DNA from 4 places in the uncultured Agrobacterium sp. genome. Region 1 is predicted to be linked to each of the others. Evidence: predicted binding sites of a transcription regulator. Region 1 holds the regulator's gene; each other region holds the start of a gene.
What was found. Region 1 encodes PhoB, which activates phosphate uptake and scavenging genes when phosphate is short. Its sites were predicted from a motif close to TGTCATNNANCTGTCAT; they were not measured.
Positions count from the first base shown of each region.

Region 2: the regulator PhoB is predicted to act here: its motif matches at 908-924, upstream of QZ869_RS01590 (DUF465 domain-containing protein).
Region 3: the regulator PhoB is predicted to act here: its motif matches at 763-779, upstream of QZ869_RS11095 (esterase-like activity of phytase family protein).
Region 4: the regulator PhoB is predicted to act here: its motif matches at 1,079-1,095, upstream of QZ869_RS09930 (LTA synthase family protein).

Region 1 is NZ_CAJYTV010000016.1:298,455-300,656, reverse strand. Features, by position in the region: gene QZ869_RS15005 (hypothetical protein) at 37-513, shown strand; gene phoB (phosphate regulon transcriptional regulator PhoB) at 585-1,268, opposite strand; gene phoU (phosphate signaling complex protein PhoU) at 1,291-2,007, opposite strand; gene pstB (phosphate ABC transporter ATP-binding protein PstB) at 2,098-2,202, opposite strand, start outside.
Region 2 is NZ_CAJYTV010000003.1:133,397-135,598, forward strand. Features, by position in the region: gene QZ869_RS01575 (5-(carboxyamino)imidazole ribonucleotide synthase) at 1-7, opposite strand, end outside; gene purE (5-(carboxyamino)imidazole ribonucleotide mutase) at 4-504, opposite strand; gene QZ869_RS01585 (DUF465 domain-containing protein) at 546-749, opposite strand; gene QZ869_RS01590 (DUF465 domain-containing protein) at 986-1,162, shown strand; gene QZ869_RS01595 (sulfite exporter TauE/SafE family protein) at 1,306-2,070, opposite strand.
Region 3 is NZ_CAJYTV010000011.1:536,324-538,525, reverse strand. Features, by position in the region: gene QZ869_RS11100 (aminodeoxychorismate synthase component I) at 1-720, shown strand, start outside; gene QZ869_RS11095 (esterase-like activity of phytase family protein) at 901-2,202, shown strand, end outside.
Region 4 is NZ_CAJYTV010000011.1:289,333-291,534, forward strand. Features, by position in the region: gene QZ869_RS09930 (LTA synthase family protein) at 1-988, opposite strand, end outside; gene QZ869_RS09935 (NAD+ synthase) at 1,273-2,202, shown strand, end outside.

The DNA of each region.
Region 1 (2,202 bases):
CTTGCCTGCAGCAGCGATCATGCGCAGACTACCACCATGAACGCGATCGACACGCTCTACGACTATATCTCGGTCCTATGGACGAAGGTGGTCAAAACGCCCTTCCCTCCGATCCCGCGCCGCGCACGCGGCGACGGGACGGTATATGTCGAATGGCGACGGGGTCGCTACTGGCTGATCTGCGAAGAGCGTGGCAAGGAGTATTGGCGGCGCGAGGCGAACGACATGGACGATGCCGCGTTCCAACTGATGTCGATCGTCTCGAGCGCGTTGGTGCGCGATCGAGAGCTTGAGTTTCGGCAAAAGCAAGCCGGTCGCTCTGGCGATCCTGACCGCTACTCGCGCTGGAACTGGATGTATCAGGAAATCGAGCTGATGAACGACATCAAGGAGAGTTATGGCGCTCGAACCAGAGCCCACTATGAGGAGGTGCTGCAACGCAGCCCGCTATCGCAGGACGAAATAGACGCCGCGCGCTATCCCCTTCCTACCTCGAGATCTGACGCCCCGTAGCCATATGCTGCAGGCTGCTGCGTGAGAAAAATCGGAGCGCTTGCCATGATAGAAAGCGCTCCCTAAGGCAATCAGGCTTCCATGGAATATCCGGCACCGCGAACGGTACGGATCACATCCTGCATGCTCGAGAAGTTCAGTGCCTTGCGCAGGCGACCAACATGGACGTCCACCGTGCGTTCATCCACGTAGATGTCATGTCCCCAGACGCCATCGAGAAGCTGAGATCTGGAGAAGACGCGTCCCGGCGACGTCATGAGGAATTCCAACAGACGGAACTCGGTCGGCCCAAGGCGGACTTCGCGGCTTTTGCGGTGAACGCGATGCGTCTCACGGTCGAGTTCGATATCACCGCATTTCAGCACCGAGGACAAAACCTCGGGTTTGGCGCGACGCAGCATCGCCTTGACACGTGCCATCAGCTCCGGCGTGGAAAAGGGTTTGACGACATAGTCGTCGGCGCCCGTAGCCAGACCGCGAACCCGTTCGCTTTCCTCGCCGCGCGCCGTCAGCATGATGATCGGCAGACGTTCGGTTTCGGGGCGCATACGCAGGCGACGGCAAAGCTCGATGCCGGAGACGCCTGGCAACATCCAGTCAAGGATGAGAAGATCCGGCGTGCGCTCCTGGAGGCGGATTTCCGCCTCGTCGCCACGCGGAATAGTGTCGACGTCATAGCCTTCGGATTCGAGATTGTAACGCAGGAGGACGCTCAGCGCCTCCTCATCTTCGACAACGGCGATTTTCGGCACCATGGCTCCAGATCCTATCTGTCGCTTACTCGGTCACAGCGCCGAGCGTGTTGGAACTATCGTCCTTCGGACGCTCACCTGCCGGCTGGCTGCCGGTGGTCATGTAGTAGATGGTCTCGGCAATGTTGGTCGCGTGATCGCCAACACGCTCGATGTTCTTGGCGCAGAACAGAAGATGCGTGCAGGTGGTGATGTTGCGCGGATCTTCCATCATGTAGGTCAGAAGCTCGCGGAAGAGCGAGGTGTACATGGCGTCGATCTCTTCATCGCGCTCGCGGATGGCCTGGGCCTTTTCCGCCGAACGCGTGGAGTAGACGTCCAGCACTTCCTTCAGCTGAACCAGCGCCAGTTCCGACAGGTGCTCCAGGCCACGCGCCAGTTTACGCGGAACGCCGGTGCCTGCCACTGCAATGACGCGCTTGGCGGTGTTCTTGCCCAGATCGCCGACGCGCTCGAGGTCTGCGGCGATGCGCAGCGAACCGATGATTTCGCGCAGGTCCGCCGCCATCGGCTGACGCTTGGCGATCGTCACGATCGCCTTGTCGCCGATTTCACGCTCGGCGTGATCGAGGATCGTATCGTCGGAGATGACCTTCTGCGCCAAGGCCGCATCGGAATTGACGAGCGCGCGCACTGCGTCGGCGCACATCTGCTCGGCCAGTCCGCCCATTTCGGCGATCCGGCGGCTGAGGAACTTCAGCTCCTCGTCATAGGCTGACATGATGTGGGAATGTGTCGGCATAGTCGTAATCTCCAGTTTCGAAACGCCCTGTCGCAAGCCTTTTGTTGGCTCAAGCGACAGGCGCGGTGGGATGCGCGGGCAACAGCAGGATCAGCCGAAACGACCCATGATATAGTCCTGGGTACGCTGGTCATCCGGGTTGGTGAACATCTTGTCCGTATCGTTCTCCTCGACCAGATGACCGAGGTGGAACAT
Region 2 (2,202 bases), on a different contig from region 1:
ATTTCATTGCGGCGCGTCCATGGGGTATTCAGCAACGATCGCAGTCTGGCGGGCGCGGTAATTGTCCAGCCGGTCGGCCAAATCTTCATCCGAAAGCGCCAGCACGGCGGCAGCGAGAAGGGCTGCGTTGATGGCGCCTGCCTTGCCGATGGCAAGTGTGCCGACCGGAATACCTGCCGGCATCTGCACGATCGAATAGAGGCTGTCCTGACCGGACATGGTTTTCGACTGAACGGGCACGCCAAAGACCGGAAGAGGCGTGAGCGCCGCCGTCATGCCTGGCAGGTGGGCGGCACCGCCTGCACCGGCGATGATGACCTTGAAGCCTTCGTCTTTCGCATTCGTTGCGAAATCGAACATCCGTTCCGGCGTGCGGTGGGCGGACACGATGCGCGCCTCATATTCGATGTCGAGCGCGTCCAGCGTATCGGCGGCGTTCTTCATGGTTTCCCAGTCCGACTGGCTTCCCATGATGATGGCGACGGGCGGAATTTCGGTGGTCAAGCGGCCTCTCCTTGTCCAGAGACTTTGGGCGTCAGGGTTTATCAGGCGATGATATCCGGGATGATCTGATCTTCGATCTGGGTCATCTTGTCTTTGATCGCCAGCTTCTTCTTTTTCATTCTTTGAATTCTGAGCGCTTCGCAACTGGTCTGGATCATCGCGTTGATGGCCGCGTCGTAGTCCTCGTGCTCCTGCCTCAGCCTTGCCAGCGTAAGCCGGACGTCCGCCTGTTCCTGGTCGGGCATCTCGTCGTCCCCATTGTAATGAACCGGACCGCCATCCGGCATGTTTGTTATTCGTCCTCGTGCCTGTACCATCAAATGGCAGTAACGGGAAGTTTTCCTTGCCAGCATTTTTGCCGCACTATTGCCTCGATTTCGCCTTCGACAAACCTCGCTTTCCATGTCACATTGGTGTCGTAAACCTGAAACTCCAGCGATTGGAGAGCTGGAGGTAGGTTCAACTAGGAAGGACGTGCCGCATGACCATTCAGGCTCATATTGCATCGCTCGAAAAGAAACACGGTGCTCTGGAGGAGGAGCTCGAAAGTATTCTTGCTTCCCCATCTTCCGACGACCGGGAGATTGCAGACATTAAACGCAGAAAGCTGCGCCTGAAAGACGAGTTGCAGAGGCTGAAAGCGACCACGAAACATTGATTATCAATGATTATTGAGGCCGCAGGGCGCTGGCGGCGCCTGAGAAGCGGCAAAAGTTCGAGGCCCTGGTTGCATAGCGCGATCAGGGCCTTTTTGCTGGCGGCGTCTTAAAGAAAAAGGCGCTTTTTCCAGTCGCTGCACCATCAGGCAGCGAGGCCATCCCATAAGAGCTTCAGGGCAGCGATGAAGGCCATGCCGTACATCAGGGGGTAGAAGACGGCAGGCTTCATATATTTGACTACTTTGGCACCGGCAAATGTGGCAATCATCGCCACCGGCAGAAGCGTCGCGGAGGTGGTGAGGTTGGTGGAATCCAGCGCACCAAGTGCAAAATAGGGGATGAGTTTGACCGCGTTCATGATGGCGAAGAAACGCACGCTCATTCCGGTATAGGTCTTGGGGTCCAGTTTCAGCGGCAGCACATAGATCTGGAAGGGTGGGCCGCCCGCATGCGCCACGAAGCTGGCATAGCCGGAAAGGCTGGACCAGAGCGTCGCCGCTGCCGGTCGTTGCGGCTTTGGTGCAATCTCATGTCCGCCGCGCATGCGGTAGGATTCATAGAAATAGCGCAACACGAAGATGATGGTGACGGCGGCTACCACGAGCCGCATGGCATTGGGCGAAATCAGCGTCGAGGTGGCCCAGCCGAGCGCGATGCCCGCAAGGGCGCCCGGCAGCATCAAAAGCAGCGTCTTGCGGTGGTTATGGTGGCGCCATGCCCAGAGAGCCACCAGATCCATGACGATCAGGATGGGCAGGAAGATGGCTGCCGCCTGCACCGGCGGCACGGCAAGCGCCATCAGCGGTACGCCCATGAGAGCCAAGGCACCGCCAAGCCCGCCTTTCGACAGGCCGACCAGAATGACGGCGGGTATGGCAACAAGGAAGAAATGGAGATCGAGAGACATGGCTGAGACTTGATGAGCGAGGCGATGGGAGGTGAATTTCCAGGCGGGCAGGAGCGGAAAGACCGCAAAGAGTCCGGCGATCGACTGTTGATCCTTCGTGCAGTCCGGTTTATCGGAAAAGGGATGTGAAAA
Region 3 (2,202 bases), on a different contig from region 1:
GTCACCGGTCGGTGGCACGGTGATCCGCTTGCCGGGTTCTGGTCTCTGATCGACCGTCAGCCGGTGAAATATGGCGCCTTGATCGATCTTGGTGGGCCTGTGATTCTGTCGCGCTCTCCCGAACTGTTTTTCTCGGTCGATGCGGAGGGCTGGATCGCGACCCATCCGATGAAGGGCACCGTCAAGCGCGGATCGTCGGCGGAGGAAGATGCGGCTCTGATTGAGGCCATGGGCAAGGATGAGAAAACGCTTGCCGAAAATCGCATGATTGTCGATCTGCTGCGCAATGATATTTCACGGATCACGGAAGTCGGCACGCTACATGTGCCGAAGCTTTTCGAGATCGAGACCTATCCAACCGTCCACCAGATGGTCAGCCATGTGCGGGCCAAGCTGTTACCCGATGTGAGCATTGGTGATATCTTCGCCGCTCTCTTTCCCTGCGGTTCGGTGACGGGTGCGCCGAAAATGCGGGCGATGGAAATCCTGCACGATCTGGAAATCGGCCTACGCGATGTCTATTGCGGTGCCATTGGACTCATATCGCCAAAGGGGGAAATGCGCTTTTCCGTGGCGATCCGCACCATTACTTTGTTCGACGATGGACGAGCGACCTTCAATGTCGGAGGCGGGATCGTTTTCGATTCCACTGCGCAGTCCGAATATGACGAGTGCTTGCTGAAGGCGAAGTTCGCAGCTGGTAAGCGAAAACTCGGCTGAGCTGGTCAAACGCATGAAGGTCGGATGAAGAGACGGCATCGCCGTCATGCAAGTGTCATATCCTGCTCTTAGAGACAGTGCGCAGAAGGTACGCTTCGACATGCACCAAAACCATGCGCGGCTGCGCGATGGGACATGTCGGAGAGACCATCTTTCTTTGTTTCTCAAGGATATCGCTCCATGACATCATTCCGTTCCGTGACCTCTCGCGGGCTTGCCGCCGCGCTGGCGACATCGATCTTCATCTTTCCTGCCGCTGCGATGGCTGAAAGCAGCGCCACCGCAAATGGCGTCAGCTATGCTAACAAGGGTCTCGTCGCCATCGGGCGCATTCCCGCCAGCCAGCGCGACAAGTTGGGTGAAACCTTCGGCTCAGGTTCCGGCATGGCGATCGATGCCACCAGCTGGAAGAAGGATGGCGATGCCTATCGCGGTTCGCTATGGCTGTTGCCGGACCGTGGCTACAACGTCGAAGGCACGACGGATTATGATGCCCGCATCAACAAGATCGATGTCACGCTGATGCCCGCAACGGGCGGCGATGTGGCTGCGGACAAGCAGCAGACGGGTGTTCAGGCGAAACTTGCCGATACGCTGCTTTTGACCGATGAGCAGGGCAAGAACATGACAGGCCTCGACCCGGAGGCAGGTACCCGTCCGGCGAGCGGCGCAACGCCAGTGCTGCCTTTTGCCTCTACCGGTAAGGTCTCTCTCGATGCCGAGGCTGTTGTGCGCCTAGCGGATGGCTCGTTCCTCATCAGCGACGAGTACGGACCCTATATCTATCATTTCTCTGCCGATGGTAAGATGATCTCGGCCACGCAGCCGCCAAAGGCGCTGCTGCCGATGCGCAAGGGTGAGATCAACTTCTCGTCCAACAATGTTGGCGAAGGCGGCAAGAAGCCTGATCCGAAGGATCCCGAAACCGGGCGCCAGAACAATCAGGGTCTTGAAGGCATGTCACTAACCCCGGATGGCAAATACCTCATTGCCGTTCTGCAATCGGCGACCCGTCAGGATGGTGGTGATTCCTCGTCGACTCGCGATCATACCCGCGCACTGGTCTACGATGCGAGCGATGTCGACCACCTGAAGCTTGCGCATGAATATGTCGTGCCGCTGCCGAAGTTCGAAGGCAAGGACAAGAAGCTCGTGGCAGCCCAGAGCGAAATTTTGGCGCTGTCCGACAAGGCCTTCCTGATGCTGGCGCGTGACAGCAACAACGGTCAGGGCCTGAAGGGCGATACGTCTGTCTACCGTAAAATCGAACTCGTTGATCTTTCCGGCGCCACTGATATTGCCGGCGGCGAGTATGATGACGTGAAAGCGGTTGCGCCCAAGGGCGTTCTGGACAGCGCCGTCAAACCCGCTCTTCTGCATGACTTCATCGATCTGAATGACAGCAAGGAGCTTGCTCGTTTCGGCCTGCACAACGGCGCGCCGAACGACAAGAACAACCTGTCGGAAAAGTGGGAAGCCATG
Region 4 (2,202 bases), on a different contig from region 1:
ATTGCTGATAGGGGATGCTGCCATAAGGCAGAAACGCATTGCTGAATCCTGTCAGCGCTTCGAACTCGACATTGGCCGTCATGCCGCCAAACTCCGGGGAAAAGACATGGCCGGATTGCATGGCGCGGATTTGCGGCATCGGATCTTCCGAAAAACGGACATTTTCCAGCCGCGTCGGATCCCATAGCGATTCGCTCATGATCATGATCACGTCTGGCCGCTTGCTATGGTTGACGGCGAAGGCCGAGCTATCGGAGGCGATGTCTGCGATGGTCTCCGCGCCGTAGCCATAGGGCGCAGTCACTTTCGCCATGGGAATATTGAAGGCAAACGCCATGATGAAGCCGTTGTGCCGGTAATTTTCCTTCTGATCCCACATCATCGGAATGATGTTCAATCTGTCCCTGATCCAGGAATAGCTTGAATATTCCATCATTGATCCGAAGCTGACAAACACCGGAACGGCAAGCGCCAGCCTCCACATCCTGGCTTTGAGAGGAATGACAGGCGCATGTTTGGAAGAAAGGCGCCACAGAAGGACAGCCGCGAATACGGCAGCGGCAACTCCGACCGCAAGAAACAAGGCAGTCAGAGGCTGCGCCTTCAGCATGGCTGGCAATAGCTGGATAATCTGGCGTCCGAAAAGCAGGTCCGAGGGGTAAAGCGGATCGGAGAGATAGAGCTGTTTCTGACTGGAGAAAAAAGCGGGCAAGACGAGCAGCGGAACTGCAACGATCAGCGATCGGTAGTGACGCCCGAAGACAGCGTCCAGCGCCATGAGACCGATGACCACTGCGCAGACCGTTGTCAGTCCGGGTCGCGAAGACGAAAGCAGAAAGGTAGCGACGTCGTGCAATGTGCCTCGCGCAATCCACTCCATGCATACCACAAGGAGAACGGCTGCAAGAACGAGATTGACCACGGACTGGATGTTACCGGCTTCACGGGCAGGGAACCGTGTCCATGGGTTTGAAAGGACGTGTTTCATCCTTTCGGCAACCGTTGTTTTGGGCACCGATTTCGTCACGATTATACTCCGGCAGTCATGGGGACAGGCATGAATCACCCGTCATATAAGTGTCATCTAACTGTCACATACAGGCAATGAACGCGACATGAACTATGCGCAATTCACAGGTCTGGCGCGTAACCATTGCGTGAGCCGTGGATGTCCGGCATTCCCATGCCGAAACCTTCTTGAAGGGCCGTTGTTTTATAACAGTTTTATCCTGCGCGTTGCACAGTGAGAGCCGGCGCGATAATGAGGAAGGCATGAGCACAGAACAGACCATTCCCCACACGTTCCGGATCGCCATCGGCCAGTTCAATCCGACCGTCGGCGATGTCGCTGGCAACCTAGCAAAAGCGCGAGAGGCGAGAGCGGATGCCGCAGCCCAAGGCGCCGATCTACTTCTGCTGACGGAGCTTTTCATCTCCGGCTATCCCCCGGAAGATCTGGTCCTGAAGCCGGCATTCTTGAAAGCCTGCCTCAAGGCGGTAGAGGATCTGGCCGCAGAAACGGCGGATGGCGGCCCGGGCGTTATCATCGGCTTCCCCCGTCAGGGCGAGAAGGGCAGGCATAACTCGGTCGCCTTGCTGGATGGTGGAGCGATTGTCGCTCTGCGTGACAAGGTCGACCTGCCAAACTACGGCGAGTTTGACGAGAAGCGTGTCTTCAGCGAAGGCTCCATCTCCGGCCCTTACAATTTCCGGGGCGTCCGCATCGGCATCCCGATTTGCGAAGAAATCTGGAACGATCTCGGTATCTGCGAGACACTAGCCGAGGCCGGCGCTGAAATATTGTTGGTTCCGAATGGCTCGCCCTATTATCGCGGCAAGGTCGATGTGCGTCATCAGGTGGCGCTGCGGCAGGTTATCGAAAGCGGGCTGCCTCTCGTGTTCGCCAATCAGCTTGGCGGTCAGGATGAACTGGTTTTTGACGGGGCAAGCTTCGGCTTCAACGCCGATAAGACGCTGGCATTTCAGATGAGCCAGTTCGAAGCGACGCTTGCCGTTACCGACTGGAAGCGTACCGAGAATGGCTGGCATTGCAGCCAAGGACCGGTGTCGCATATTCCCGAAGGCGAGGAGGCAGATTATCGCGCCTGCATGCTGGGCTTCCGCGACTACGTCAACAAGAACGGCTTCAAGAGCGTCGTACTCGGCCTCTCTGGCGGTATCGATTCTGCCATCTGTGCGGCA